Regions from separate parts of the Bellilinea sp. genome, predicted to be linked through region 2. Evidence: riboswitches for the same ligand, from Rfam matches in the RefSeq annotation. Region 2 holds a riboswitch; the other holds the start of a gene.
What was found. A riboswitch is a leader RNA that binds a small molecule or an ion and turns the genes downstream of it on or off. The one in region 2 is predicted to bind fluoride.
Positions count from the first base shown of each region.

Region 1: it holds a riboswitch for fluoride, as region 2 does, so the genes downstream of both, ACWIZX_RS01395 (MutS-related protein) here and ACWIZX_RS02245 (hypothetical protein) in region 2, are expected to answer to the same signal.

Region 1 is NZ_JBRCOK010000019.1:19-6,335, reverse strand. Features, by position in the region: gene ACWIZX_RS01405 (MgtC/SapB family protein) at 1-460, shown strand, start outside; gene ACWIZX_RS01400 (PEP/pyruvate-binding domain-containing protein) at 447-2,792, opposite strand; fluoride riboswitch at 3,001-3,061, shown strand; gene ACWIZX_RS01395 (MutS-related protein) at 3,119-4,651, shown strand; gene ACWIZX_RS01390 (MutS-related protein) at 4,648-6,162, shown strand.
Region 2 is NZ_JBRCOK010000025.1:62,384-87,641, forward strand. Features, by position in the region: gene ACWIZX_RS02180 (alpha/beta hydrolase) at 1-375, shown strand, start outside; gene ACWIZX_RS02185 (SH3 domain-containing protein) at 372-995, opposite strand; gene ACWIZX_RS02190 (double zinc ribbon domain-containing protein) at 1,026-1,643, shown strand; gene zwf (glucose-6-phosphate dehydrogenase) at 1,645-3,147, opposite strand; gene ACWIZX_RS02200 (nitroreductase family protein) at 3,258-3,893, shown strand; gene ACWIZX_RS02205 (DegV family protein) at 3,984-4,829, shown strand; gene ACWIZX_RS02210 (iron-containing alcohol dehydrogenase) at 4,841-6,010, opposite strand; gene ACWIZX_RS02215 (putative quinol monooxygenase) at 6,004-6,309, opposite strand; gene ACWIZX_RS02220 (RluA family pseudouridine synthase) at 6,446-7,156, shown strand; gene ACWIZX_RS02225 (sodium-translocating pyrophosphatase) at 7,186-9,489, opposite strand; gene ACWIZX_RS02230 (sigma-70 family RNA polymerase sigma factor) at 10,011-11,231, shown strand; gene ACWIZX_RS02235 (tetratricopeptide repeat protein) at 11,361-14,171, shown strand; gene ndk (nucleoside-diphosphate kinase) at 14,198-14,653, shown strand; fluoride riboswitch at 14,688-14,757, shown strand; gene ACWIZX_RS02245 (hypothetical protein) at 14,795-15,253, shown strand; gene ACWIZX_RS02250 (HEAT repeat domain-containing protein) at 15,269-15,688, shown strand; tRNA gene ACWIZX_RS02255 (tRNA-Asp) at 15,779-15,854, shown strand; gene ACWIZX_RS02260 (MFS transporter) at 15,952-17,169, shown strand; gene ACWIZX_RS02265 (NAD-dependent epimerase/dehydratase family protein) at 17,248-18,288, opposite strand; gene ACWIZX_RS02270 (sulfite exporter TauE/SafE family protein) at 18,590-19,333, shown strand; gene ACWIZX_RS02275 (hypothetical protein) at 19,533-19,787, opposite strand; gene ACWIZX_RS02280 (CBS and ACT domain-containing protein) at 20,002-20,655, opposite strand; gene ACWIZX_RS02285 (ion transporter) at 20,783-21,595, opposite strand; gene ACWIZX_RS02290 (thermonuclease family protein) at 21,870-22,235, shown strand; gene ACWIZX_RS02295 (L-threonylcarbamoyladenylate synthase) at 22,248-23,312, shown strand; gene ACWIZX_RS02300 (S8 family serine peptidase) at 23,540-25,258, opposite strand, start outside.

The DNA.
Region 1 (6,317 bases), on a different contig from region 2:
GGCGGCACAGGTGATTTCCGGAATCGGTTTTCTGGGCGCCGGGGCCATTTTGCGTTACGGTCCGAACGTCAAAGGGTTGACTACGGCCGCTTCTCTGTGGACGATGGCGATTGTCGGGTTGGCAGTCGGCGCCGGTTATTACCTGCCGGCTGCTGCAGCCACCGGTTTACTGCTGGTGGTACTGGAATTGCTCGATCTGGCCGAGAAAAGACTGTTTGGGCCGGATTTAGCGGTGACCGTCGAGCTGCACTTACAGGATCGCCCGGGCGCGCTTAAAGACCTGAATAAAATCTGGAAGAGACATCAGCTCAATGCCAAAATTGTTTCTATCCGCAAAAACATCAAGAATAAACGGCTGGAAGTGGAAGTATCCTTCCGCTCGCGCAAGACCGATTTGTACGAATTGATCACCGCCGAGATGAACGAATTGGAAGGCCTGGAAAGCTTCAAAATTTCGTGAGGTTGTTCTCGGCATCCGGACGCAGGAAGGCCACTGCCACGCCTTTTTCATCGCTCATCACAATTTCCAGATGGTGGTTGGGGCGGTAATCCGCCACCCGAATCAAGCGCAGGCTGCTGGACAGTTCGGCCGGCAGGTCCATCCATTCGCGTAAACGGTCGGGCGTTTCGTAGAAAAAGTCGCGCCGAAAGATGCTGCCAGGCTGGTCCAGGTAAATGGCCAGCGGGTAAATCTGCGATTCCAGCAGATCTTGAAAAAAGTGCGTCCCCAGCGAAGGTTCCGGCGGCAGTCCGTAGCCCTGCCCGGCCAGTTCAACCAGCGCGCGGGCATGGTAAATGTCGCCGTAATCAATCGGCACGCCCAAATCCGAATTGCTGCTGCCCCAGCGTCCCGGTCCAACGCAGATGAACCGCTCGTTTTCCAGCGCGCTGTTCAACCGCCCAATGGCACGCGCCAGTTCATTGCGCTGATTCAGGCTTTCCAGCGCAAAATAACCTTCGGGCGGCACAAATACCACATAGTCAATCCGTTCCAGTGTGCCTTCCGGCACCACAAAGTGGGTCTTGAAGATCACATCCTGCGGGTCTAAATCGGCGGGCAGCGCTGCGGCTGCAGTAACCTGTAACTGGCTTTGCGGGCGGCATTGCAGGATGGTAATGCACAATTCCGGTTTATCCTGTTTCTCCTCGACCGACAGGGTAAATTCCACGTCCACCGGTGCTTCGTAGTGGTGTTCGAGGGTGTGCAGCAGCTCGCGCATGCGCTCGGCAAAGGGGGTGCGGCGCAGCAGTTCCTCAAAGGTCAGCACCAGGCGTTTGTCATCGCCCATGTAGCGGGAGCGCAGCGATGCAAAATACCCGTCCTCCTCAATCTGAGCCACATAACGCAAAGCCGGGTAATCTCCTTTCAACACTTCCTGCACCGGCAGGCTTTTGAAGGCGTTATCTTCCAGGTCAATCACGTCCACATATTGCTGGGAGTAGCGCCGGATGGCTTTGGGGTCGGTGGAGGGCCGCAGCAGCGGGTGGCTGAGCGCGATCAGGCGCGGAAAATCATTGCCCACCCGGTCCACAGCGCGGGTGCCCAGCCCCCACACCAGCCGCACAAAGCCTTCCTCGCGGCGGATTTGGGGTGCCCAGCGGTACAGGTTGCGGCTGAAAGCCACCCCGGCGCCCTGCGGCAGGTAATAACGCCCGTAACGCTCGCCCTGCACCACCTGAATCAGCACGGCCATGCGTTCATCGTAATCCTGCAACCCGCGCGCCCGGCGGTAGAGCAGGGCATTCGGGTTGAGGGTGGAGGCGTACACCCGCGCGATGGCGCGCGTCAGGGCGCGCAGGTTTTCGGACGGCCTGCCCTGATTTGGCAGGAAAACACTCTCGTATTTGCCGGCAAAGGCGGTGCCAAAGTTATCTTCCAGCAGGCTGGAGGAGCGCACAATCAGGGGTTGTTTGCCAACGCTGCCCAGCAGGGCTTCCAGCCGCTGGGCAATATCCGGGCGGAAATCCCCTTCCATAAAATCCCGGAGAATGTGGGGATAATCGGCGCGCATTTCGGCTTCGGTCTTGTACTTCTGGTCGTTCCAGTGGAACAGGTTGTTAATGGACATGAAGGAGTAGAATACATCCGCGCCGACGTAGTAAGAATCGGGGGTGATCAGGCAGGTGTCCTCGGAAAGCGCGCTGGCCTGGCGCAGGATGCGGTGCGCCAGCAGCATGCCGGCCGCCTTGCCGCCGATGCGCCCCGGCCCAATTTTGTGGCGGCGGATTTGCTGCAAATCGTCAATGGTGAACCAGCGTTTGGCAATGTTGATATAGCGCAGTTGATCACTGATCAGGCTGCGAATCAGCACCACTTTGGTTTCCTGCAGACGGGCTTCGTACTTCTGCCGTTCTTCCGGCGGCAAGCGTTCGATGGTCATGGCCTGCTCGAAGACCAGATCCAACGGGGCGGTTTCGGGGTTGAGCGAGAGCATCAGCCCGACCATGTCAATGCCGCGCTCGCTCAACACCTCGCTGATGATGTTTTCCAGCACCTCCAGGGTCAGATGCTGGCTGAAGCGCAAATCGGTCAGGTGATCGCGGATGCGGCTCATGCGCGTTTCCCACACCTCGGCCGGTTCTTCGCCGACCGGGTTACGCAGGCCTTCGCGTTCCTGAGAGAGAATGGCCAGCCGGCGTACTTCGTTTTCAAAGTCGGCCGGCTGGATGATGCCGCGCGAAAACAACTCGCGCCGCATTTGCTGGCGGATGCGCCCGCTCAGAATCGGGTACTGTGCCAGTGCAAGCACAACATTAATCAGCCGGTCGGTGTGGGTGGGTGTGAACGCCATAGCCCTATTGAACAAGATTTTATCATGCCAGCCGGGTTTGTGATAAAATAATATGGGTTCGGGATGAGCACAAACCGCGGTGAGCAGCAAAATGCACCCCCTCCCTCCTCCCCAATATCGCTTCCGCGATATTGGGGGAGGCGCAGGAGGGGGCAAAATTCTGAAATCGGATGCAAAAAGGATTTATCCCGAACTGACGTTATAATACATTCACAAAAGCGATGAGGCTCGCTTTTAACTGTCGTAAGACTGATAGCCTCTACTGAATCCGTCCACTCAGTAGAGGCTTTTTTTGGCGATGTACCGAAAGATGTGAAAGTCCGCTTATGAACCCGATCAGTATGTTATTTCCTTCTGCCGACCACGCGGTTGCCGAAAACGCGCAGCCGCCGGCTTACTTTGACGACCTGAATCTGAATCAGGTAGTGGATTGGCTTACCGCCAGCAAGCAGGAGTACAACCTCAAAGCCTACTACTACACCGCCGTTCAAGATGAAGAAACCATCCAGTTCCGACAGGAAATTGTCCGCGACTTGCTGGAGGAAACCACGCTGACCAGACTGCAGACCTTTGCCGCACAAATGGTCATCCTGCGCCGCTACCGCAAATTAATCGGCGAGCTGGTTCACCAGAATCATCGCGAGGGCTGGTTTCTCGAAGCAGTGCTGGTCTATGTGCGGGCGGTGATTCAATTGGCACAGGATTTGAACAACGCCGAATTGCGCTCGCGAGGTTTGATGGCTTTCCGGCAGGCGTTGGATGCTTATGCCCGCTCAAGCGAATTTCAGCGTCTGGTGGATGAGGCCGAGCAGTTGAAACAAGACCTTTCGGCGGTGCGTTACTGCATCCTGATCAAAGATACCACCGTCAAAGTACGCCCCTATGAGGGTGAGGCCGACTACAGCATCGAAGTCGAAAAAACCTTCGAAAAGTTCAAGCAGGGAGCGGTCAAGGATTATCTGATCAAACTGAACATCGTTTCCAGCATGAACCATGTCGAGGCGCAGATTCTGGATCTGGTGGCGCGCCTGAACCCCGAATTGTTCGACCGTCTGCACCGTTTTTACGCCGATCACGCCCAGTTTGCGGCCGATTTCATCCTTGCCTTTGACCGTGAGATACAGTTTTACCTGGCCTATCTGGAAACCATTTTGCCGTTGATGAAAAGCGGGCTGAAATTCTGTCTGCCGGTGGTCAGCCGTAAGAACAAAGCGGTGAATGCGGTGGATGCTTTCGATCTGGCGCTGGCAATTCAACTGCGGGAGAATACTGCCCGGATTGTCCCCAACGATTTTCATCTTCAGGATAAAGAACGGGTCATCATCGTTTCCGGGCCGAATCAGGGCGGTAAAACCACCTTTGCGCGCATGTTCGGGCAGCTGCATCACCTTGCCTGTCTTGGCCTGCCCGTCCCCGGTAGAGAAGCACGCCTGTTTTGTTTTGACGACATCTTCACCCATTTTGAACGGGAGGAAGATATCCGCAAGCTGCGCGGCAAACTGAACGAAGAGCTGGCGCGCATGCGCCAGATCTTTGAGCAGGCCACCCCCAACAGCCTGATCATCCTCAACGAGCCGTTCAACTCGACCACCCTCAAAGATGCTTTGTTCCTCAGCCGCAAGATCATGCAGCGTATTCTGGAACTGGACAGCCTGTGTGTATGGGTAACATTCCTGACTGAGCTGGCATCCGCGGCTGAAAAGACGGTCAGCATGATCAGCACGGTGGACGCGGAAGATGTTGCCCGGCGAACTTTTCGCATCATTCGCAGGCCGGCTGATGGACTGGCGTATGCCATCACCATTGCTGAAAAACACCGCCTGACCTATGAGAAATTGAAGGAGCGTATTCAGGCATGAAGGTTAACCTGCTTTACCTCGACCGTGATTTTGACCCGCAGCAGCCGCTGCCGTGGAACGAAAGCGATTTGATTCAAGACCTTGAATTGAATGTGCTCTTCAACAGCATGGCTCAGGGCGATAAATTTTTGTTCGATGTTGCCCGGCGGGTGATTTTGACCAGCGAAACCGACCTGGAGATCATTCGCTACCGTCAGCAAGTCCTGCAGGACTGCCTCAACAACCCCGAAATCATCCGTGAGTTGTATCAAATTCCGTTGCAAGCCATCGAAAACAAACGCAAACGCTGGCTGGGAATCTTCACGCATTATCCGGCCGGTGTACTGTCCAGCGGGCTGGAGATGATGGCGATGTTCGTGGAACTGCTGCTTAGACTGCGCCGCATGGCCGATGAACACAGCAGCCGCTTCACCTCGCCGGGTTTTCGTAATTTCTTTGCCATCATTCAGCGCGAACTTAACGATGAATTTTTTGGGGTGGTGGAAGACCACATCAAGGCATTGCGTTTTCGCGAGGGTGTGCTGATCAGTGCCGAGCTGGGGCGCGGCAATGAAGGCATTCATTACACTTTGCGCAAACCCAATCCGCGCAACGGCAGCTGGCTGGAAGAGATTTTCCGCGCCCGTCCGCCGGAGTATTCCTTTAGCCTGCATCCGCGCGATGAGCAGGGCGCACGCGCGCTGGGAGAAATCAAAGACCGCGCCATCAATCAGGTTGCCAACGCGGTGGCGCAGTCCGCCGAACACATTGATCACTACCTGGCCATGTTGCGCGGCGAGCTGGCGTTTTACATCGGATGTTTGAACCTTTTTGAGCAGGTGCGCGAACTGGGCCACCCGCTGACTTTCCCTGAGCCGTATCCGCTGGGTGAGCGCCGCCATACCGTTCGGGGTTTGTACGATATTTCCCTGGCGCTGACGATGAAGAAAAAGGTGGTTGGCAATGATGTAAACGGGGATGGAAAAGACCTGGTCATCATCACGGGTGCCAATCAGGGCGGAAAATCCACCTTTTTACGCAGCATTGGGCAGGCGCAAATCATGATGCAGTGCGGCATGTTTGTAGCGGCCGATCACTTTGCTGCCAATCTCTGCTCGGGCATTTTTACCCACTACAAACGCCAAGAAGATAGCAGCATGAAGAGCGGCAAGCTGGATGAAGAACTCGGCCGGATGAGCGCGATTGCCGATCATATCCGCCCGCAGGGTTTGATGCTCTTCAACGAGTCGTTTGCGGCGACCAACGAGCGGGAAGGCTCGGAAATTGCCCGCCAGATCACGCAGGCCTTGCTGGATCGTCAAATCAAGGTCTTCTTTGTGACCCATCAATTTACCTTTGCGGACGGCTTTTACCAGAAAGGGCTGGAAAATGCCCTCTTCCTGCGCGCCGAGCGCATGAGCGGCGGAGGACGCACCTATAAATTGTTTGAAGGTCAGCCGCTGCAAACCAGTTTTGGCGAGGATGTGTACAGGGCGGTGTTCGAGGATCATCCCCAGCCGCTTTCAAAATAACCTCATCCGGCGGAGATGAGAAACCCTCATTTTTGATGCCAAAAGCTGGCTTTCTTAGAAGTTTACGCCGCTATTTTAGCCAGCAGGCATGTTACAATTACCCCCAATCCACTCGGAAAAGGGTTTTCGATGACCGAACCTCGCTGGCTGGGCTG
Region 2 (25,258 bases):
CACCAACTGATGAACCAGATTCGCCGCGATTACTCCCTCCCCAATCAACCCATTGAATTAATGGGTTTCAGTCAGGGAGCTGCGCTTGCTCTTGCTTATTGCCTTGCCTATCCTGACCAGGTGATAAAAGCGGCAATTCTTTCGGGCTTCTTGCCGTTTTTACCAGCTGACTATCAGCCTCCAGCTGCGCTGGCCAACATCAGCTTTTTTGTTGCCCACGGCAGCGAGGATGAGATTGTTCCGATTGAGCGCGCCTACGAGACGGTTGAGTTTTTGAAAAATGCCAACGCCAAGGTTCACTTTTGTCACTCGCCTGTCAGCCACCGCATCAGTTCGGCCTGTTTCCGGGAACTCACCCGCTTCTTTGCCCGCTAACGGCGCTGGACGAAAGAGAAAATGCCCAAAAGCACCCCAATGGTCAACAATACCACAATGATCAACCCCATCGGTACAGCCGGTACTCCTGCCGCAGAGGGGTTTTGAAATGTGGGAATAGCCAAAGGGGGAGGCGGGGTAAAGGTTGGCAATCGGGTTGGTGCAACAGTAACAATAAACTGTGCTGCCAGCGTTGGATCAATTGTGGCCGTCATATCGCGTGTCGGTGTTGGCGGCGGTTCAACAATGGGCAATTCTCCGGGTGTAATGTTAACAAAAGGGCTATACACCCAGCCAACATTCCCAGGGGCGCCAGGATATTCAATTAAGATCCAATCCCCGCCCGGTGATCTGCCTTTTGCAACAGCAGTCTGACCGATCAACAAAACCCCCACCCGCGGGTACAGAGCGTTCGGGCCGCTGCGCACATTGATGGAAGGTTCATTCGTGCCGGGTCGAACAGAGACGATTGGTCCGCTGGGGGTGCTGGTGACCGTGGCAATATCCACCGTTGGAATTTGGGCCAGAACACGAGTTCCTCCACCCTCAGGCAACCCAAACGGGATAATAATCGTTATAATAAACAGCAATAAAAACCATTTTCGCTTGGTTGAACGCATTCTCTCACCATCACTTTGAAAGTCTGAGCCATGAGTCTACCTGCAGATTATAACCGATCTGATCAACTGCAAAAAATTTATCACGGCGTTATCACGCCATCGGATGTTTCCCACAGTTTGTTTGCTGCCTTTAACCGAGGTAATTACCGCGCCCAGCAAATTGGCACAGGCGAGAGAATTGTCGTCCAAATTGGCACGCGCCCCAACGCCGCTTCCGGAGGACAAACGGCAATCACCGTTTCGATTCAATCCCACGAAGATGGAATTCTCGTTCAGATGGGCAGGCAAAACTGGTTAGGGCTGGCTGCCAGCCTTGGGAAAACGGCTTTGTTTGCCTTGCGCAACCCCCTGAACTTGCTTCACCGTATTGATGATCTGGCTCAGGATATTGAGTCGATTCAATTGATTGACCAGATCTGGCGGGTAATTGATCAAACTGCCCAGTCACTGAACAGTACGCAGGAATTATCCGAGCGATTTCGGCGTTTAGTATGCGAATACTGCAACACGGCAAATCCTGTTGGAGAACCTCGCTGTATTGCCTGCGGTGCGCCATTGGGTAATTTACAGCCCAAAACCTGCCGTTATTGTGGCTTTATTCTCAAGTCAAACGAGCGAAAATGCCCCAATTGCGGCAAATCCAATTGAACTAATCACCAGCAGGATTGCGCCACTGACGGCCATCTTGCTGAATAAAATCATCTATGCCTGGCGGGCCCCATGTACCCGCTTCGTAAACTGGCAAATTGCGCACAGGAAATTGCTGCCATGCTTCCAAAATATTGGAAGTAAACGCCCACTGGCTTAAAACTTCATCTGAACGTGTGAAAAGCGTCGCATCTCCCTGGATGCAATCCAACAACAAACGTTCGTATGCTTCTGGCGGTTCGATGCCAAAAGTTTCCTGGTAATTGAATTCCATGTTGACCGGTGCAATTTGATTAATCGGGCCGGGGGCTTTTGCGCCAAACTCCAAACGAATTCCTTCGTCCGGCTGAAGGCTGAGCACTAGGGTATTGGGAGCATCTCCTGCCAGATTATGCCAGTCGAAAAGCGATAATGGCGCCTGGCGAAAACGAATCACAATTTCCGTCAAGCGGCTGGGCAACCGTTTTCCGGAACGCACATAAAATGGTACCCCCGCCCAACGCCAGTTATCAATATACAGGCGCGCTGCCAGCAGGGTCTCGGTAACTGAGTCCGGCGGTACACCAGCTTCATCTTTATATCCGGGTACACGTTTCCCTTCGATAGTACCAGAAACATACTGTGCCCGATAAGTGTTCTGAATGGCATCTTTCCCCTTGAGTGGACGAAGTGCCTTAAGAACCTTGACCTTCTCATCCCTGACCGCATCAGCGTTGAAACCAACCGGCGCTTCCATCGCAGTCAGTGTCACCAGCTGCAAAAGGTGATTTTGAAACATGTCGCGAATTACGCCTGCATTATCATAATAGCCCGCACGCGTTCCAACACCGACTGTTTCAGAAACAGTAATTTGTACGTGGTCAACATAGCGGCGATCCCACAAAGGCTCAAAGATTGCATTGGCAAAGCGAAAAACCAGGATATTCTGTACGGTTTCCTTGCCAAGATAATGATCAATCCGGTAAACCTGTTTTTCGGAAAACACGCGATGAACTGCCTGCTCCAGCACCGTTGCCGACTCAATGTCACGTCCATAAGGCTTTTCGATCACGATTCTTGTCCAGCCGTTTTCTCTTTTATTGAGACCACTTTTTCCCAATAATTCTACAATGACCAGATATTCCTCCGGTGGTGTTGCCAGATACAGCAAGACATTCTGAATCCGATTACTTTTGATCAATTCCCCTAGCTTTTGATAACCCTGCAACTCCTCAAAAGTTGATTGGACATAATGGGTTCTGGATAAAAGGCGTTCCACTATCTCATCTTCAATTGGTTTGCTTCTGGCATACTCATCAATTCCGCTTTTTAATTTCTCCCGAAGAAATTCGTCGTTCCAGTCTCTGCGGGCAAAACCAATAAGATAAAGCTTTTCCGGCAGTTTTTCTGCTTTCATTAACTCATACAATGCCGGCAACAATTTTCGGCGGGTTAAGTCGCCGGTTACACCAAAAATTACGATGGCAAGTGAAGCGTTTTTGGTTTCAGAAATGAGCGTATTCATATCAATAATTCCTTGTGAAAAGTCCTGCGCAGCGTCATACAATTGCTATCAATTTTACAACCTGCCGGTTAAAATAAATAGAGAAAATCCGTATAAGCATGGAACAAAAAATGAATGTCAAAAGTGAACAAACCACATCTCCAATAACCGCTCGCGATGAATTTCCCAATCCTGAAATTCACTCGCTCATTCAGTCCCGCCGCTCTTCCAGAATTTACGATCCTGAACGGCTGTTAACCTGGGAGCAAATCCTGTTGCTGCTGGAAGCCGCCCGTTCAGCACCCTCCAGCGGCAACCGCCAGCCGTGGGTTTATCTTGTATTTGAACCATCCAAACCGGAACAGTTGGAAAAAGCCCGTTCCTGTCTCAACCCCGACAATCAGGTGTGGGCTAACCGTGCCCCGTTGCTTTTGCTGGCAGTCAGCGAGGATATTCGCCCCGACGGCAGAGAAAATACCAAAGCTCTGCACGATTTAGGCATGGCGAATCAAAATTTACTGCTTCAGGCAACCGCAATGGGGTTGAATTGTCGTCCGATGGCCGGATTTGACGCCGAAAAAGCCCGCAAACTATTCAACATTCCAGAAGGATATACCCCGCGGGTAATGATTGCTGTCGGCTACCCGGGAGATATCGAAGATTTACCCGTAGAAGTTCAGGAAAAAGAGCGCAAAGTCCGCACCCGTAACCCGGTTGATCATTTCGCCTTTCGGGGAAACTGGCAACAATCCCTGTTTGAGGATTAATTCCTGAGGTTTATCATTGTATAATAGCATCACAACCTTGTGGTGCTATTTTTTTCGTTAATTTTGGTAATACCCAAGAGAGGACTCATCATGGTTACAATTGTTGCTGATACAACATCCAGTATCCCCGTCCCCCAGGCGCAGGAACTGGGAATACCGTATATTCCCCAAATCATCGTTTTTGGCAACGAAACCTATCGCGATGACACTGAAATGGATAGTAAAACCTTCCTGAAAAGACTGCGCGAAGCAAACACCCTGCCAAAAACCGCCGCTCCGCCCCCGGCACTGTATCACCCAATTTATGATAAATACACTCAGGACGGCAACACAGTCGTTGTTTTAACTCCTTCAGCAGACGTTTCCGGCACATTCCGCAGCGCCGAAGTAGCAGCAGCAGATTTTCCAGGAAGGGATATCCGCGTTGTGGATACACGCACCATTGGCTCGGGCCTGGCTTCAATTGTTTTAGAAGCGCATCGTTGGGCAAAAGAAGGATTGGACGCCGATACCATCATCGAACGGGTCAAAGATATGAGCCAGCGGGAACGGGTCTACTTTGTTGTAGATACGCTCGAATACCTGTACAAAGGCGGACGAATTGGCGGCGCAAAAATGCTCGTCGGCAGCCTTTTGCAGGTCAAACCAATTCTTCAATTTAAGAATGGCCGCACTGAACCGGTGGAAAGCCAGCGCACCAAACGACGGGCAATGGCACGATTAAAAGAACTGGTCTATTCTGACTGCCCGCACCACGATGGGGCACTGCTCACCATCATGCATGGCGATGCAGAAGAGGAAGCCCAAGCTCTTGCTGAGGAATTTAAGACGCAATTGGGAATCTCAAGCGTTCGTATCTATGATCTGCCGCCAGCAATTCTCGTTCATGCCGGGCCGGGCGTCATTGCGGTGAGTTATTTCACGGAAGCAAAATAGACGCTCATTTTTCAAAACGCTTCTTCCAAAATTTGAAATAGTTCTTCATCCTCCAACTCGATTGGGTTGGCCTTCATACTGCTGGCTTTTCTGGCATTTTCCACCACTCTGGCAAAGTCTTTTTGCCGAATTCCATACTCTCGCAAACGTGGTATATGGAGTTCTTCACATGTTTCTTCCATCCAGCGGATGCCGTCCAGCACATCGGCAGTCAAATCTTCCACCAGCCAGCCGGCCAGCCGATGATAGCGTTCGAGAGCAGGATGGTTTGGTTGGCGCATTTTAAGGGCCTCAATATTGACGCGACACACCACCGGAAGCAAGCGGGCACAAATCGCCCCATGCGGCGCTTCAAACAATCCACCCAGCGGTGCAGCAAATCCATGCACAGCTCCCAATCCCGCATTGGCAAGCGCTAAACCACCCATTAAACTCCCAAAAGCCATCTCCTCCCTCGCCGGGAGATCATTCCCGTGATGATATGCTTTTCGCAACGAACGAGCAATTTTTCGAATCCCCGTCTCACAAAACAAGTCGGTAAAAGCATTTGCCCTGTTCGATACATACGGTTCAATCACCTGAGTGAGAGCATCCATACCGGTGGTGGCAGTGACTGCAGGGGATAGTCCCATCGTGAGGATCGGATCAACCAATGCCAGGGCAGGCAGCATCTTGGGGCTGCGCAGGCTGACTTTGATTCCATGCTGAGGAAGGGAAATCACTGCATTACGGGTAACTTCACTGCCGGTACCGGCGGTTGTTGGAACAGCGACAACCGGCAACGGATTCACCTGCAAAGCTTTCCCCCGGCCCACAACTTCAAGATAATCCAATGGATCACCCGGGTTAACAGCCAGTGCAGCAACCGCTTTGGCGCAATCCATCACACTCCCGCCGCCGGTGGCAATCACCAGATCAGGCTGATACTTTTTAACCCGGTTAACCAATTCAAGAATTTGATCCAGTTTCGGTTCGCCATGAATAACCGTTGTCTGATACTGGATGCCGGCACTGATTAATCCCTTTTCCAACCCTTCATGAAACGCTCGCCGATGGATGGTAATCCAAAACGCCCGCTTGCCCATCCCAGCCGCTAATTGACCAAGTTGATTGGCCGAACCGCTTCCAAAAATAATGCGCTGAGCGGTTTGGAAATCAAAGGATAAATTCTCGGCTACCACGCTTCCTCCTCAGGAAATAAATTGATGTACCGAACCCCCTGGCGAGGTTCTGCCATCATTTCCGCCACCGATTCCCGCCACTTTAAGTAATGTGCCGTCTTGCGGTGTTTTTCTTGATCGGCCTCACCTCGATAGACTTCAATCAGCGTAAAGCGATTGGGGTCTTCTTTGTTCTGCAAGAAATCAAAACGAGCGATACCCTCTTCATGAATGCTGTTTCTGGCATTTTCCAAAGTGGCTTCAATGAAAACCTCTCGAAATTCCGGCTTTACATGAATATGAACAAGCACAATGTGCATGGCAACCCTCCATAAAAATGGTAAGATAATTCTAAGCAAATTATACTCATGCCTGCATGGAGTCTGTCCTTTTCCGGTTCTAAACTTCCATTGGAATAATATGCCTTTGAATAATGATGAGATTTTCCCTCTCCATATGGATAATCACCTGTTGGTAGTCAACAAACCAGCCGGATTGCGAACCATCCCTGATGGTTATCAAAAGGATTTACCGGATTTGCATCATGTTTTGATGGAGCGTTATGGAAGATTATGGGTAGTTCACCGCCTGGATCGTCAAACCAGCGGCGCAGTACTTTTTGCCCGAGACGCCAATACTCACCGTCTTTTAAGCCTGCAATTTCAAAATCGCCAAATTAAGAAGGTTTATCATTTACTGGCAATCGGGTCTCCAGCAACTGCCCCCTTCGAAATCAATTACCCTTTACGAGTAGATGGAGATCGTTCTCACAGAACAGTGATTGATTTCCGCCACGGTAAACCGGCCATTACTCATATCCATTGGATTCAATCATTGATGAATGGCATTTTACTCATTGAAGCGCAGCCCCTCACCGGCTATACCCACCAGATTCGCGCCCATCTCTCTGCCGTCGGTTGCTGGCTGCTGCACGATAACCTTTACTTTCCCTGGAATCGTCCCCCTGACTCTTCGGATGCGCATCCATCCTTACCCGAAGAATATCAGCGCAAGTCTGTTGTTCTGCCAATCCGTCGCCTTGCCTTGCATTGCTGGAGGATGGAATTTCTCCATCCAATTTCTCTGCGTCCTTTTGCAATTACCGCACCCTATCCCGATGATTTCAATGAAACCGTCAACCTCTTAAAAGAAAAGAACGGGGATTAATCCCCGTCCTCTTCTTCGCCTTATCAGACCTAAATGGGTTTATCTACATCGGGAACTGGCCGCTTACTCTGGAAAATCGCCCAAACAAAGCCGGCAAACAGGATCAGCACCACGACAATTCCAACAAAGGAATTCAGCTGGAAGTTTACGATGATCGGTGCAGCCAGCAGAGAAACCAGATTGACCACTTTAATCATTGGGTTGAGGGCCGGGCCGGCAGTGTCTTTCAGGGGGTCGCCAACTGTATCACCAACCACCCCGGCTTTATGACGTTCTGATCCTTTGCCGGTATTCATCTCCAAATTACGTGGTTCATCTTCAATGGCCTTTTTGGCGTTATCCCATGCACCGCCGGAATTGGCCATAAACACGGCCAGCAGTTGACCACTTAAAATAACCCCAGCCAGATAACCACCCAAGGCTTCAACCTGCAATACCAGCCCAACCAGCAGCGGCATGGTGATTGAGATAACCGCCAGCGGAATCAATTCCTTTTGAGCCGACCGAGTTGAAATGGACACCACCCTGGCATAATCCGGTTTGACAGTCCCTTCCATGATCCCCGGTACGCGGAATTGTTTACGCACCTCTTCTACAATCTCGCTGGCAGCCCGTGACACGGCACGGATGGAAAGAGAACTGAATAGCCATGGCAAAGCCCCCCCCAACAGAAAACCAATGAATACGGTGGTATCAGAGATGCGGATGGCTTCCATCACACCGCTTTTTGCACGGTTCACATCGGTAATGTAAGAAGCAAACAGACTCACTGCCGCAATTACAGCCGAGGCAATTGCTATACCTTTGGTAATTGCTTTGGTAGTGTTACCAACCGCATCCAGATCGGCCATAATCTGCCGGGCTTTAAGTGTTTCGGGATCATCCAAATCATGCCAGGCCATTTCAGCAATACCGTTGGCATTATCGGAGATCGGGCCGTAGGAATCCATTGCCACATTATTGCCGGTATGGCTGAGCATCCCAATACCAATCATCGCAACAGCATAAAGCACAAAATTGGCTCCATCAGCCTGATAGATTAACTTAGCCAGTGTAAATGAAATGGCAATCACTACCAGCGCCCACACACTCGATTCCATTCCAACCGAAAGACCGGAAAGAATGGTTGTTGCTGGACCGGTACGGGTAGATTTAACGATTTCTTGCACTGGTGCTTTGCGGGTTGCGGTAAAGTAGGACGTAAGCGGATTGAATGCAACCGCCAACCCAACCCCAATCGTTGTTAACAAACCAAGACGCCAGTCTCCGGCATATAAAATCGCCAGCAAAAAGGAAAATATCACCGTATTGACGCTGGAAACTTCATAAGAGCGGAACATTGCCTCTTCAGCGTCGTGTGCCCGCAGGAATTTGATCGGGAATCGCTCCCAAATCGGAACGGTGAAAGTGCCGATAATTGAGCTGATCACGCCAATTGCCCGGATGACCAGTGGATACACAATATAGTGAATTTGTCCGGTTGCCTGATAGAGCACCAACCCCAAAATCAAAGCAGAGACAATTGTGACTTCATAACTCTCAAAAATATCTGCCGCCATACCGGCGCAGTCACCCACGTTATCTCCAACCAGATCGGCCACGACAGCAGCATTGCGGGGATCATCTTCAGGAATATCTTTTTCGACTTTACCCACCAGGTCCGCTCCGACATCTGCCGCTTTGGTGTAAATACCACCGCCAACCCGCATGAAGAGAGCCAGCAGGGTACCGCCAAAACCAAAGCCGAGTAAAGCGTCTGGTGCTGCCCGCCCAAAGATGATAAAGATCAAAGTGCCCCCCATCAACCCTAAACCATCGGTTAACATGCCGGTGATTGTGCCTGCATAATAGGCAATGGACAATGACTCATTGAAGGACCGTCGTGCAGCAGAGGCAGCCCGTACACTGGCCTGAATCGCCATACGCATTCCCAGTTGCCCAACGATGAGAGAAAAGGAAGCCCCCATAATGAACGCAATCGTTCTTCCAAAAGCCACAATTAGTGTGACATTGGTGGCTCCCAGATGGCCAAACTCTTCTTGGGCTTCAAGGCTTGGTTCAACAACCGCCACACTCAGGAACAAGGCAATGGTTAATAAAGCAATTGCAGGCAGAATGGTCTTCAGCTGTCTTTGAAGGTAACCATCCGCGCCTTGTCGAATGGCCTCCCAAACTTCTTGCATCTTTTCAGTGCCTTTATCCTTTTGTAAAACGTTGTTACGCAGCAACCAGGCATATAACAGGCTAAGCAGCGCAACAACCAGAACGCTGAGCACGGCTATCTGCTCGAATGGTGTCTGCAGACCGTGCCTGGAAAGACCTAAAATATCCATATTGCCTCCAGGTTAGTAAGGGGATTTGGGGTGATTAACCCATGAATGCGTCTGAATTCCATCGAGACGCACTAAATCATTGTATAACAACCAAAATAAATGTCAATCAAAATTAATCATCCGTTTTCAGGACAAACATTAGGTTTTTTTGAAAAATTTTGTATTTTCCTCGGGCTTTTTTGGATTAATGTTTCATTAGAATTTCAAAAACCTATTGAATTTCTTTTCAGTTTGTTATATAGTGTTATGCGGCTGTTTATTGCCACATTCATGGAAACCACCAACTGCGGCGGGCGGGGTAAATTTAACCGCTCGTTTGTTTGTCAGGGTGACAAAGAGTAAAGAATCCAGCAGTTTGATCTGCTGCCCACAGCACCAGGCAATACAAGGTATTGATTTTCCTTAAAAAAGAGTGTATTCTGAATAAATAGAATACACGAGCAGGCAAAATGCTGGATAAAAAGACAAAATTAGAACGAATACTGAGATACTTTTCTCAAAAAAGGAAGTTTGTGAAACGTATGGACAATCCGCTGATTAATGTTGTTGACGAAGAAGAAGACGAATATCCAGCCATTGCTCGCTTAATTGAGTTAGGCCGGCAAAAGTCCTACGTCACGATTGACGACATTCTTCACTTCTTCCCGGAAGCCGAGCAAGATGTCGAGCAACTGGAGGAGGCTTTTGCTGCCTTAATGAGCGCGGGCATTCCTTACATCGAAGATGAATCGCTAATCCCCGAACCTGCGGAAGATGAACTGGCATTGGATGAGGAGATCGAAGAACCGGAAGAAGCCGCGAGCGAAATCATCTTTGATGATCTTCAAAACATTGATACCGACGATACAATTGGTCTGTATCTGAAAGAGGTCAGCCGTGTCCCATTGCTGACCGCAGAAGAAGAAGTCGAACTGGCTCAGCGCATCGAACGAGGCCGACTGGCCCGTGAGGAACTGGCGCGGGGCAATGTCGGCAACCGCCGCCGCCACGAATTGCGCAAGTTAATCGAAGACGGCTGGGCAGCCCGCGAACATCTGATCACCGCCAATTCCCGCCTCGTCATCAGCGTCGCCAAAAAATACATGGGACGTGGTGTACCTTTTCTTGACCTGATTCAGGAAGGTAACATCGGCTTAATCCGCGCAACCAAAAAATTTGACTATCGCCGGGGTCACAAATTCAGCACTTATGCTACCTGGTGGATTCGTCAGGCGGTTACGCGTGCCATTGCCGATCAGGGACGCACCATTCGTGTGCCGGTTCACATGGGTGACCAAATCAACAAATTGTTGCGTATCCAACATCAACTCACTCAGCGTCTTGGCAGAGAACCCTCCGTGGACGAACTGGCCATCGCCCTGGATGTACCGCCAAAGAAAGTAGAAAACATGATTCAGGTGGCGCGCCGCCCCCTTTCTTTGGAAACCCCGACCGACGATGAGGAAGATTCTGTCCTGGGAGATTTCATTGAAGATGATGAAGCACCGCCGCCGGATGATACCGCCACCTACAACTTGTTACGCGAACATCTGGAGGAGGTGCTCAACACTCTCCCACCCCGCGAAGTGCGTATTCTGCAACTCCGCTATGGCTTACTGGATGGACAGGCTTACACCCTGGAAGAGGTTGGCAGAAAAATGGGTGTCACCCGTGAACGGGTCAGACAAATCGAAGCTCAGGCACTCAGCCGCTTGCGCCATCCCACCATTCGACGCAAGTTGCGCGATTATCTGGGCGAATAAAGAATTACCGGCAAGTACAACTGGAAACCGCTGCGGAAATGCCGAGCGGTTTCTTTTATTCCACCTCGTCTTTCAAATGACTTGCATAATCCTAAAACTTGGGGCATACTAACCATTGGGAGGTGGTTTATGGCTAAAATACCTTTACGAGCTTATAACCGTGAAATTGAGGCAATGATCGACCGCGGTGAATCAAACACTGCCATTGCTCATTGTCGTCACATTCTCAAATATTATCCTAAACACATAGACACCTACCGCCTTCTAGGAAAAGCCTATCTTGAGTCGCAGCGCTATGCCGAAGCAGCCGATGTGCTTCAACGAATTCTCTCTGCGGTGCCGGATGACTTCATTTCACAAATCGGGATGAGCATCATCCGCGAGGATGAAGGCAATCTGGATGCTGCGATCTGGCACATGGAAAAAGCCTTTGAAGCCCAACCCTCCAACACAGCCGTTCAGGACGAACTCCGCCGTTTGTACGGACGGCGAGATGGGGTTGAACCTCCCAAAATCCGATTGACCCGCGGCGCCTTGGTGCGCATGTATGCCCGCGGCGAATTGTACCAGCAGGCCATTGCCGAAATCCGTGCTGCGTTAGCGGAAGACCCGTTGCGGGTAGATCTGGAAGTCATTCTTGCGCGCATGTATTTTCTTTCCGGCCAAACCGTTGCAGCCATCGAGGTTTGCAGCCGTCTGATCTCCAAACTTCCCTATTGTTTTGAAGCCAATCGCATTCTGGCAGAAACACTTCTCCAAACCTCACGGGCGGAAGATGCAAAAATCTATCAGCAACGTGTATTTGCAATGGATCCTTATCTGGCGTACCTTCCTCCCAATGCGATCAGCAGCATTGAAGTACCCGACAATGCGGTTACTCTGGATCGATTAGAGATTGAAAACATCGAGGAAGAAACCACCTCGCCAGAGTGGGCTCTAACAGCCGGCGTAGAATTTAAAACCGAATCCGAAGAGCCATTACCGGATTGGTTTTCCGAAATCAAACCGGCTGAAGCAGCACAAGACTCGATTACCTCTTCCCCCCTTACCTCTGAAGCAACAACCTGGGTTGAAGAACAATCGCCTGAATCATCTGCTCCGATCATTACTGATCAGCCCGAAGAAGAAACCATCCCCGAGTGGATGCGAGAAGCCGGCTGGACACCCGCCGATAAGGTAGATGAAACCGTTGAAGCTGGTTTTAATCTGCCCGAAGAAGGTCTGGAGATGGGAGAGATTCCAGAATGGCTGCAAGAGATTGCCCCAGAAGAATCCCTTTCGGAGGAGCAGCCAGCGGATGAAGAAGAAAATGATTGGCTGGAGAAAATTCTTCCCTCTGAAGAAACAAAATTGAGCGAAGGAACTCCTTTAACACCCTTCACCGACGAAATCCAACTTTCCGAAGAACAATCTACTGCCGAGGAAATTGAACAAACCGCAATTGATGAATCGGCCATTTCTTTCTCAACCTCCACCACGGATAAAGAAGAAGTTGGAATTGCTGCAACCTTTGAAGATGAACCTGAGTGGCTCAAAGATTTAACCACCCTTGAAGAAGAACAACTTCCTGCTGAATCCGAACCTTTCCCGGCAGAAATTCCATCCTTCAGTGAAACCGAGTTGGAAACAGCAGCCGAAGAAAAGTTAACTTCGCCAATTGCTCCTGAGCCTGGCACATCACAAACTTTGCCAGACCTTGGAGATTTGGATGCCACCATGGCGTGGCTGGAGAGTTTAGCAGCCCGGCAGGGAGCCGATGAATCTACACTGCTGACTTCACCCGAGGAACGGCAGGATACCCCGCCCGAATGGATTCAATCGCTGGTTGAAGAAACACCTGCCGAAATCGCTCCGGAATTCGAAGAGAAGGGTATACCAACCCCCCAACCAGAAATTCCCCCCTCAGATATGCCTCAAAATGAAGAGGTAGAACAGAGCGGTCAAGCAGCAATCCCTGATTTCATGCAAATTGAACAGGCTGAAAGCCCGGAAACAGCGGAACTTCAGCAGCCTCAAACACCTGAAACGGAAGAACCATTACCCGATTGGCTCATGGAATCATTACAGGAAGGCGAGGCAACCGCCGAAACACCTGAAGAAACAGAAGAATTTACTCTTTCTACAAAAACTGGGGAGGAAGGCGCTGTCATGCCTCCTTTCCTAACCAGCCCTCCGAAGGAATTGGAGGATGAAGATTCAACTTTTGCATGGCTGGAAAGTCTGGCTGCCAAACAAGGTGCCGCTGAAGAAACCCTGTTGACAAAACCTGAAGACCGTCAGGAAGAGCTGCCAGAATGGGTGAAAGAAGAATTGCAATCCGAAGAAAATATTAACACGATTGCAGATAATGAGACGGTTGCGGAAGTGGAAATCACTCAGCCAGGTGTGGAATTTTTTGAGCAACAACCAGAAACCATTGAAGATACCCAACCCGTTTACCACAAAGCAGCTGCTCCTCCGGCAGTTGAAGAGGAAGTTGAATCTTTAGGTATCTCAGGGGAAGAAACGCCCTCTATCGAAGCAGAAACACCGACCTGGCTGAAAGGATTAGAGGAACAGGAACCTGAAACAGAACAGGAAGAGATGCCTTCAGATTGGGTACCGGAGTTTGAATTACCCACCGCTGAGGTACCCTCTCTCGAAATTGAGGAGCCCCAGCCACCGGCTGCAACCATTGAAGCCGGAAGCCATGCTGAACTTTTGACGATTGCCCAATCAGCGCTTCAATCTCACAATCTGGAAAAAGCGTTGCAGGCTTACAATCAATTGATAAAAGATGGGCAATATCTGGAAGAAACAATTCATGATTTGCGGGATGCACTTTACCGTTACCCCATTGACATCACTATCTGGCAAACTTTGGGCGATGCTTACTTACGCAGCAACCGCTTGCAGGAAGCGTTAGAAGCTTATACCAAAGCAGAAGAACTGCTGCGATAAGAATTTATCCCATTTTGGAGGACATTGTGGAACGCACTTTCGTACTTGCCAAACCCGATGCTGTACAGAGAGGTCTAATTGGAGAAATTATCAAGCGCCTTGAACAGCGTGGGTTAAAACTGGTCGCTGCCAAATTCTTACAGGTTTCCACCGAACTGGCTGAACAGCATTATGCCGTACACAAAGGTAAATCTTTTTACGAAGGTCTGATACGGTACATTTGCTCCGCACCGGTTATGGCAATGGTATGGGAAGGCCCGCAGGCGGTAGCCGCAGTACGTCAAACCATGGGAGCCACCCGCCCAACAGAAGCAGCCCCCGGCACCATCCGCCATGATTTTGGTCTGGAAGTCGGGCGCAACCTGACCCATGCTTCAGACAGTGTCGAAAACGCCATTGCAGAGATCAACTTATGGTTCAAACCAGAAGAAATTGTGCAATGGAATCAAAGCAATGGAGACTGGATCTTCGGCAATAACTGAGAGGGAAAAACGGCTTCGAGTAATGGTATAATTCAAATAATCAAGCGATGAGGCTCGCTGGGTTCTGACCAAACCGCCGGAAGGCTGATAGCCTCTGATGATAAACCGCTTATCATCAGAGGTTTTTATTTTGAGGATAAAATGAATACGATTGAAGAAACGCTTGACAATTTGAATTTGAATGAATCGCAAAAAAGGTACCTGACCTCCTCTTTTGTTACCATTGAGAAACTGCTTCGCCATATATTAAATTTATTGCAAAACGAACCACAACCTGGTATCTTTTATCAACCTGTCAACGACGTTCCAGAAGAGACTACTGTTTATATTCAAAAACAGGTGTTGGAACTTTTGAATCGCCTTCATATGTTAAAGGTGCAGTTTAACCTTCAGGCAGTGGAGGAAAAAAACAGTCGAATTTTGGCTTCAGAACTGAGTTTATGTTGGGCCAGTCTGCTGGATACTCGCCCTAAAATATTATCCGGTTATGGCCCATTGACCGAAAATACAGCAAGCAAATTAGAAATGGAGATTAATGCGCTTACCCTATTAACTACCGCGCTCATCCATTCTATCAACAAGCCGAACTCATCCGCCTGAAAATCAACTATAAAAATGCTAACCTTCTACTGTCCCAACTGCTGGCAAATCATTAATGAGAATGAAAAAACCTGCCCTCATTGCGGTTATGAACTGGAGTCATTTTCTCGCCAGGATTATAAAGATAAGTTGCTTGCTGCCCTACACCATACCATCCCAGAACGACGGATGATAGCGGCGCAAATTTTGGGTAATCTTAAAATTCAACAGGCTGTGCCGGAATTCAAAAAGATTCTTGAAGAGGAAAGAGAAAATTATTATTTACTGCGGGCAATCTTAATTGCACTGGCAAAAATTGATCATCCCGAACGAATAGAAATTATAAAAAAAGCGGCCCATCATCCATCTGGACTGGTGAGCTCTTTTGCAAAAATGATGCTTGAAAAAATAAATCACAATGATGGTATTGATGATTGGGATCATTTTACCGGCTAACAACCCGATCGGATTACCTGAAACCGGCCTGCAAAAATTGTCATTTTGCTTGACGCTTTGGGAACTCTATGATAATATTGGCGCGTTCGTGGGGGCGTGGTGTAGTGGTTAACATGCGGCCCTGTCAAGGCCGAGACCGCGGGTTCGAATCCCGTCGCTCCCGCCACGAATACTTTGAAAAGGCCGCCCAGCGGCTTTTTTTTATTACTCCTTCCTGATTCTTATGATCAGGAAGTTAAATTTCCGAAAGGAGAAATGACTTTATGGCCAGCAATTTATCATTGAAATATCAACCAGCACGCACTCGTGCCATGCAATTTATTCTCTTGTTCGGTTTAGTGAGTGCTTTGGGGGATATTACATACGAAACCGGCCGCGGAGTCAGCGGGGCGTATCTGGCTTTTTTAGGTGCCAGCGCAACGGCAATTGGTTTGGTTTCCGGTTTGGGAGAATTTTTAGGATACGCATTGCGGTTGGTTTCCGGCTATCTTGCCTCCCGTACACGGGCATATTGGGTTGCCACCTTTTTAGGCTATGGATTGTTGCTCAGCATTCCTTTACTGGCCTACACCAATCGTTGGGAAATTGCTGCGGTTTTTCTGATATTAGAACGGATTGGTAAAGCTGTCCGATCGCCGGCAAAGGACACTATGCTTTCTCATGCCAGTTATCAAGTGGGACGCGGGTGGGGTTTTGGAATTCATGAGGCACTCGATCAGGTTGGCGCTTTCATCGGTCCTTTGATTTTTGCGGTGGTATTCGCCCAACGCCAGAGCTATCGGGATGGATTCAGCATTCTGTGGATTCCCGCCTTACTCACATTACTGGCATTGTTGCTGGCCAGGTTACGTGTTCCCAATCCAGAAGAATTGGAAAAAAGTTCTTCCTCTGAGGTTACTACCAATTCGAATAAATCCGCCCCTTTGCCTCGCGTTTTCTGGTTTTATTCCGCATTCACCTTCCTGAGTGTGGCAGGTTTTGCAAATTTTCAAATTATCTCTTACCACTGGGTAACCCAAAAAATTGTTCCTGCCGCTCAAATTGCGGTATTTTATGCTGTTGCCATGGGTGTTGATGCCCTGGCAGCGTTGATCATTGGTAAAACCTACGATAAGATTGGGTTGACTTCGCTGATGATTGTGCCGTTGATCTCGCTGCCGCTGCCATTTCTCGCTTTTTCTAACCAGTATAGCATTGCTATCATCGCCGCTGTTTTATGGGGCATCATCATGGCTGTTCATGAAACAATCATGCGCGCTGCCATCGCCGATATTGTGCCGGGCGAAAAACGAGCCTTCGCCTATGGCATCTTCAATACCCTTTATGGTGCTGCCTGGTTTGTCAGCGGAGCTTTATTGGGACTTTTATATGACCAAAGCAGAACTGGTCTCTTTATTGCGGTTGTGATCCTTGAAATCCTTGCTCTGCTTACCTTCCCTTTCATTACAAAACAACGAAATCAGCCGATTCAATCGGCATAGTATGTAAAAACATTAAAACAGGAACGCTCTCGATTTTCCATATTCGAGAGCGTTCTTGGGTTTTAAGATAGGCTTATTTTAGAAGAAAACTTTTGCAACTTTGAGCGCTTTTTGCTTCCAGGGCACCCGGTGAGTAACCCCTGCTTCTCCCTCTTTGAAAGTGTCTTTATTTGCTAAATACCAGCGGTAATTCCGCAACAAAGCTTCCTTATTGGAATATTTTGGATTGAAACCCAATATTTTTTGAGCCTTATCAATCGAAACAAAAGAATCTTTTGAGGCGGTCTCATATATCCAGGGATACAAAGGGGATAGCTTCAAAACTTCCAATACCTTCAATGCCAGCACCACTGGCCCAGCCGGGAAGGGAATGATCCGTTTGCCATATCCGGCTTCATCCAGAACCGCCTGATAATCTTCTTTCATGGTTGTAAATTCGGCTGCACCGATGTTAAAAGTGTCGTTTACCCGTTCTTCTTCCAGAGTCATACAAGCATAAATTGCGTCACACAGGTCTTCAACGTCCAGCAACTGGTAACGGTTATTCCCCGAACCAATCATGGGAAAATTTTTACCCTCACTTGCCCATTCATAGAATATGGCAAACACTCCCAGGCGTTCCGGGCCGATGAAGGACTTGGGACGTAAAATCGGTACACACATCCCTTTTTGACGAAATTCCAGACAGATTTCCTCAGCCTGAATTTTTGCCTTGCCATAAGGTCCTACCCCCACTAAAGGATCGGTTTCATATAAAGGATGATGATCCGGCACCCCATAAACCGCGGTGCTGGATATGTGAATAAAGCGTTTTACCCCAAATTTCTGCGCTTGTTGCAATACAATCCGGGTACCTTCCACATCTGTTGAATAGATTTCTTCTGGGGTATAAAGCGGTAAGGCTGCTGCGGTATGGATGACAACATCCGCACCTTCCATGCTTTTACGCACATCCTCCGGACGGCGAATATCCCCTTGCAGGAATTTGATCTGATCTCTTTCGGGATAGGTAAAATCCACTAAATCAATTCCGGAAATATCCGTGTATCCCCTGTTCAAAAGATAACGCACCAGATTAATACTCAAAAACCCGCTGATTCCGGTGATGTAGATTTTCATCCATTGCTCCTTATTCGCATCCAAATATTATAGCCTGCATTTTACCAGAAATTCCCAACTCGCTCTTCCGCCGATAATGCAGAAATTTCACCATTTGAGTTACAAATGTAATTTTTTTGAGTTGACGAATCTCACTTGAAGAAATCAGATTGTGGGATAAAATAACATTCAAATTATCGAATATATTTTAATACTTTCTATAAGAGCTCGATTTTTCTGAATTGCGTTCCGATCTCACCACATCCTCGGTCAGTAATAAATCGGCTCAAATTTTTTTCAAGACTTCGTCTCGGAGGTTTGAATGGACACAGCATTCTGGATTGTAGGCGGACTGGCAGTTCTTTCTTTGATCAGTGGAATGCTTGGATTGGGTGTTGCATTTGCAGCCCTACCGTATTTTTCCTTTTTTATGAGCGACATTGTCCATCAGGTTCAACCATTAACACTCCTGTTAAATGGGTTGACCGCGCTCTTCTCTGCCTTTGGTTTTGCTCGCAGTGGTCTGATTGACTGGCGCAAAGCCATCATTTTAGGCGCAGTTACCACCGTATCTGCGCCATTGGGTTCTCTCCTTGCCCAGTATATTCAGCAAACCGCAATATTGATATTGTATTTTGCAGCCGTTATTTTCCTGGCTTTCAACCTGTTCCGGCCCATTCAAAAACGCACAGAAGGTGACCAGAACTTCAAACTGGCAGTGATACTTGCCATCCCGATTTCTGTACTTGCTGGCTTTCTTGGTGTAGGGCCTGGGTTTCTGCTTCTTCCAACTTTGATCCTTGTCGGATTTGAACCGAAGAAAGCCGCCGGAATCAATGCTTTTGCTGTCACACCGCCTTCTTTTTCAGCACTCATTCCTCATCTTAAAACCGCCATCTGGGACCCAACCCTCACGGTTGTTCTCCTGGTTGTTGGTGCAGGAATGTCGTTTGTTGGTGCGCGAATCACCAGCACATTTGTGCCGAATGCCCGCCTCAAACGGATGTTCGGGAGTCTGATTGTCGTGATGACTGCGTATAAATTATTTACTCTCTTTGTCCATTAAGTGAAGCAGTACGAATCCGGTTTAGGGAAAATCATCCGGCAAGGAAACGCTAAACCCATTTTCGCTTCCGCACGAATTTCAATATTAAAAGAGGCTGTTTTCTTGCAGAGAATCAGCCTCTTCAGGTATTCTTTCCAATGAACTTACTTTCCTCTCAAGACACAGGAGGAAATACCTGGCAATCATCCAAAAGCATCTTTCACTGGTTGGCTGTGTGTTGATTGGTGCGATAGGTAATCAATGCCGAGATCAACACAATAAACAAGTAAATACTGAGCAGGAGAGTGGCAATCGCTGCCCCATTCACATGGCTTTTCATCAAAATCCAGGAAATTAAAGCCCCGGCAGCCGGCACCGCAACGCACGTTACGGTCAGAACCTTCTTCTGCACTCGTCTCAGCAACCAGCATGCGACACAACCCAATGCCCACAAAGCCACAATCACATAGAACATGGCGCTCTCCCTTCGGTACTGATCTCAAAGACTAACCTGATTTGAGAATTATTGTCAAGTTTATTTGATGAAAAGTACCATATATATTATACAAAAATTACGAATGCCTGAATAGTACCCAATTTCTCAAAGTGGGTATCGGGTTTTGCCTGAAATGAGATAAAAAAACAGGGTGCTTCAGAAAAACTTGAAGCACCCCGCTCTACCCGAAGATCTAAACTACACTGGTTTCGCGTATATCAATGACCCGTTCAACAATTGGAGTTACCGCTTTTTTCAGGTCCTCCAGAGTTACCCCCTTCACCTTGATGGTCACAGTCTGTGTTTCAGCCCGTTCACCAAGCATTGTGCCCAAACCAACGATATTTCCACCCAATTTATAAATCACTCCAGATAGTTCGTGAAGTTTTCCGGGTTGATCCAACAGTTCCACCGTCAAACGAACACCCGCCTTTCGCGCCCCCAGCATCTCCAGCAAAATATTAAACAAATCCGTTTCGGTAATAATCCCTACCAGACTCTCGCCGCGCACAACCGGAAGACCGCCAATCTTATGATCCGCCATGATCCGCGCTGCCTCTTCGATGGGACAATCCTCCTGCGTTGTGATCACATTCTTTGTCATCACTCGCTCAACAGTAATCTTGCTGAGAAGGTAATTGATTTCCCAAACACTCAAAGTGGTAGCTTCCGAAGGGGAAGCGTTCATAAGGTCACTATTGGTAACAATCCCAATCAATTTTCCACGCCTATCTACCACCGGATAGCGCCGCACTTTATCTTTGCGCATGCGCGCCAGTGCATCCTGAACCGGCACATCCGGTTCAATAGTCAATACAGGGGTTGACATTCGCTCGCCGACTAACATTGGGCATCATCTCCTTCGTGATTAGAATTCTATAATCCTATTCTATCAAATGCTGAGACAAGATGAGAGTTTTACAGGTAAATCATTTCTTCGGGATGATCTTCTACGCTACAGCCCCCGTAATACATCACAGTTCTGCACCGCAGTATTTACAAAAGCGGGCATCTCGGTCGTGCCCATAATGGTCACAGTTCGGGCAAACCCGGTTCAATCTCAAGCGGCGAGATTTTTCCTTCCCCAATTCAATCGTCACAATTCCCGAAGGCACCGCTATCAAACCATAACCGAGGATCATCAAAAACGCTGCCAGTGTTTGTCCCGGCGGTGTTAAGGGGGTAATATCTCCATAACCTACGGTAGTCACCGTTACAATGGCCCAGTAAACACTTCGGGGGATGCTGGTATACCCTGCCTCAGGCCCTTCAATCAGATACATCAACGATCCAACAATCAGCACAATCGTCAATACCGTTGTGAGGAATACCAAAATCCTCCGCCAGCTGGATTGAAATGCGTTTCGCAGCACCTCTAATTCTTCTACGTATTCCATCAATTTCAAAATTCTAAAGATACGAATCACTCGTAAAATCCGAATTACGATCAGAAAACGACTTTCTGGGAACATCAGGCTGGCATAAGTAGGTAAGATAGCCATTAAATCAATCAAACCGTAAAAACTACGTGCGTAATAGGCAGGGTTTGGCGAACTGTAAAGCCGCAATAAGTACTCAATCGTGAATAAAATGGTAAACATCCATTCCAGTACAAACAGGTAACGGCCATAGCGCAAAGAGATATCCACCATACTATCAGCCATAACAGCTGCCACGCTGGCCAGAATCAGGACGATTAGAAGAACATCAAACGCCCGCCCTTCCCAGGTATCATGCTCAAAAATAATCTGGTACAGTTTTTTCTGAATGGTATTTCTGGTGGTCATTTTCTCTGCCCTGATTCAAAAGTTCATAATATTGGCTTATAATACCACTTCGTTCATTTCAGGATAAGTCCGTTTCAAAAAGCCAATGGTTCTTGCTCCTCGCAGAAAAATTTTAACCTTTTTTTCTATTATCCTCTTCGTTGGGATCCTTTTTCAGTTAACTTCCGCCTGCAATCAAGCGGTATCCCTTGAAAATTCCCAACAAATTGATTTGTCCTCCCAATTTAATTGCCTGCCTTCACCGCAAGATTCCCAAACAGCCAGGGTTTTGTCTGTGATTGATGGTGATACGATTAAAATTCAACAGGATGATAAAAAAATCAGCGTTCGATATATTGGTATCAATGCCCCCGAATTAGATTCGGAGGAAAGCGAAATCGCCGAGGAAGCCTTGAAATTGAATCAGCAAATGGTTGAAAACCAAACCGTAACACTATACCGCGACACTTCAGAAACCGACCGTTTTGGAAGATTGCTGCGCTATGTGTTCGTTGGAGATATCTTCATCAACTACGAAATGGTGCGTTTGGGTTATGCCCGTCAAAGAGATTATCCCCCGGATAGTGCCTGTAAGCAGCTTTTTATCCAAGCGCAAGAAGAAGCAATCTCCCTGCGCCGCGGAATCTGGAAATCTAAGTAGGTTTCGTCCGATATGACCGAAATTCTCAAAATCAACCCTCAAAAACCAGAATTGTCCCTGATTCAAGAAGCTGCCGAAGTGATCAGGAGCGGGGGACTGGTGGCATTCCCAACCGAAACGGTTTACGGACTGGGCGGAAACGCCCTGGACGCTCAAGCCGTTCAGCGGATTTTCCTGGCCAAGGGACGACCCGCCAACGATCCATTGATTGTTCACATCCTGAATAAATCCTGGCTTGACAGGGTAACTACCACACTCCCTCCAAACACTGAACTGCTCGTCCATCATTTTTGGCCTGGTCCCCTGACCTTAATTTTTCCGCGAAACCCCGCCATTCCTCCCAATGTTACCGCTGGGGGTAATAGTGTTGCTGTGAGAGCGCCTTCTCACCCAATTGCACAGGCATTACTGGCAGTCGCCGAATTACCAATCGCAGCACCTTCCGCAAATCGCTTTGGACATACCAGCCCAACTCAAGCTTCTCATGTTTTTGCCGATCTGGCTGGCAGAATTGATCTGATTCTGGATGGCGGTGAATGCCCCATCGGTTTAGAATCCACGGTGCTGGACTTGACAAAAGACCCTCCCGTAATCCTCAGGCCGGGAGGTATCCCTCGCGAAGAAATCGAACAGTTAATTGGTAAAGTCAATCTGGCAGCCAAAAATAAAAGCGGCGAACCAGAAGGTTACCTGATCTCTCCAGGTATGCTGGATCGTCACTATTCACCGCATTCAACCCTGATTCTCATCGAAAATGTCAGCGGCAATCGAGAAAATGCCATAAAAAAAATCATCGAGTATCTTGGTCAGGTTCAAAAAGAGGATCAAAAGAGAATTGGTATCCTTACTGTTGATGAAGAAGCCTTTTTTTTCAACGCTTACCCCCAAATAGAAATAATCTCACTGGGTTCACGGGAGAATCTGGATCAAATTGGAAGAAATTTATTTGCTGGAATGCGCACCCTTGAACAAGCGGGAGTAGACATCATCCTGACCACCGATTTTGGAGAAAAAGGTCTGGGACTTGCCATTCGTGACCGCCTGCGGCGGGCTGCCAGCCAAATCATTCCTGCCTGATTACCCTCTCCTTAAAACAAAACAAGTCCGGTTGTCCAGGCCAGCCTTGTTTTGCTGAAGGAGGAAAAATTTTCTCTGGAGGATTTTTTCAAACAATATCTTACCCATTCCATGCATTTTCGACCTCAGTCAAAATAACAAAAATATGCCTGCCCGAAAGAATAGTTTTTAAAAAACAGCAGCCAGCAAAAAGCAATTGCTGGCTGCACTTCCGGAATCAATCCGGGTCAGGGACGATCAATTTCAAACCGTGGTGAAGTCCAGGTTTCCCAATGGGCAGGGTTGCTTGGATCTCCCAGGGCTTTTAGGACATAAATTTTCACATAGTAAACCCCATCCGGCACTTCAAACACGCTGGAGCCAGCATAGGTAAATCCATCAAATGGGAAGGCGAAGAAACCAGTAGCAGAGCTGTTCCGCGGCAGGTACGACTCGTCATAAGCGTTGTACCACAAGCGGTCCGGCCCCTTTTCCAGGTCCTGATAAACTTCCATCTTGAACCTGCGGTTTTGATGATCAAAATGGACAAGGAAATAAGGGATATCATCTCCTTCCATCGAGAACCACCACCCCAGGTCTCCCAACTTATAAAAGCTTCCCTTGTATAATACCGACAACCAGGGGAAGTTAAACTGGGTAGGTGCCAAAACCTGGATGGACTGGTAATCACCGATGAATCCGGCATATGGGACTCGGTAAACCTTCCCGTCTTCAGAAGTCAACACGATGTATCCGCCGTATTGACCTTTAAGAGGAGCTGCGGGAGGAGTAATGGTGACGTTCACCCGCACCTTGCTCTTGGGAGCAACTTTTACCTCATTGGCATTGAAAGTTACCGAGGCAAAACTCGCGTTGAAGGCAGGGTTAAACGTGCTCTCGTGTGTGCCCAACGCGGGTTGATGAGAAAGGCTAAAAGCAACAGTGCTGTTTCCTTCATTAGCCACTGTGATGGTCCGGGTGACCGCACCCCCTTCACTTTCACCTAAAGCCAATTTAGAAGGTTCAACTTTGACGGTAGAAAGGATCGCCTGTGGAATATCGAGCATTCCAGCCCCTTGCCGATGGACATTATCCAAAAACCCCAAAGCCGGATTGCCCCACCAGACAGCCGGATCAGCCGTATTCTGGAAGATCGTCCTGACCACACCCGGCGGAAGATTCGGCCGTGCTTGCAGAAGCAACGCTGCCGCTCCGGCCACATGCGGAGAAGACATGGAAGTACCACTCAAGGTTGCGTAACCACCCTGTTCAAGCGGGAAGGTCGAATAAATCAATCCTCCTGGTGCACCGATATCTGGTTTCAAATTCAGATCCGGAGAAAGTCCGTAGGAACTGAACGAGGAAATCAGACCACCAGTTGGGTTGGGGAAACTATCCGATTGAGCGGTCCAGGTCAGATTGACTTCGCCACTCGCCAAACGCGAATCAATCAATGCGCCTTCGGTATTCGAAATGGTCACTACTGGTATGGTAATTTCCGGTGTTCCCTGCACAGTAGCGCTGAATCGCCCGGCCACGTTGTTGTATAGTACCACCGCAACCGCACCAGCATTCATCGCGTTCAATGATTTTGTATGAAAAGTACAACCGCCCCGCCGAATCAGTGCCACTTTACCCGACAGGCTATTCGCCGGCAATGTGCTGCAGGCATCAGCTGTCGAGGTTACTGTTCCGGTGCGAGCTATCGGGTAGGTTCCTGAGGTGGGCGGTTCAGGCGCTGAAGAAGCCACCCCATAACCAACCGGTGTATCATCCGGGCTAACCAGGAAGATCTTCAAAAAGATGTCGGTGTTATCGAAAGATGCTACCCCGATCACCTGGTTACCCAAACCGGGAGCACCCGCAGAATAAACCCCGCTGGCACCGCTGTTACCAATGGATGCCACGACAACCATTCCGTTCTTTACCAGCCTGTCGGCTGCCTGGGCAGTTGGATACTGCGGCCA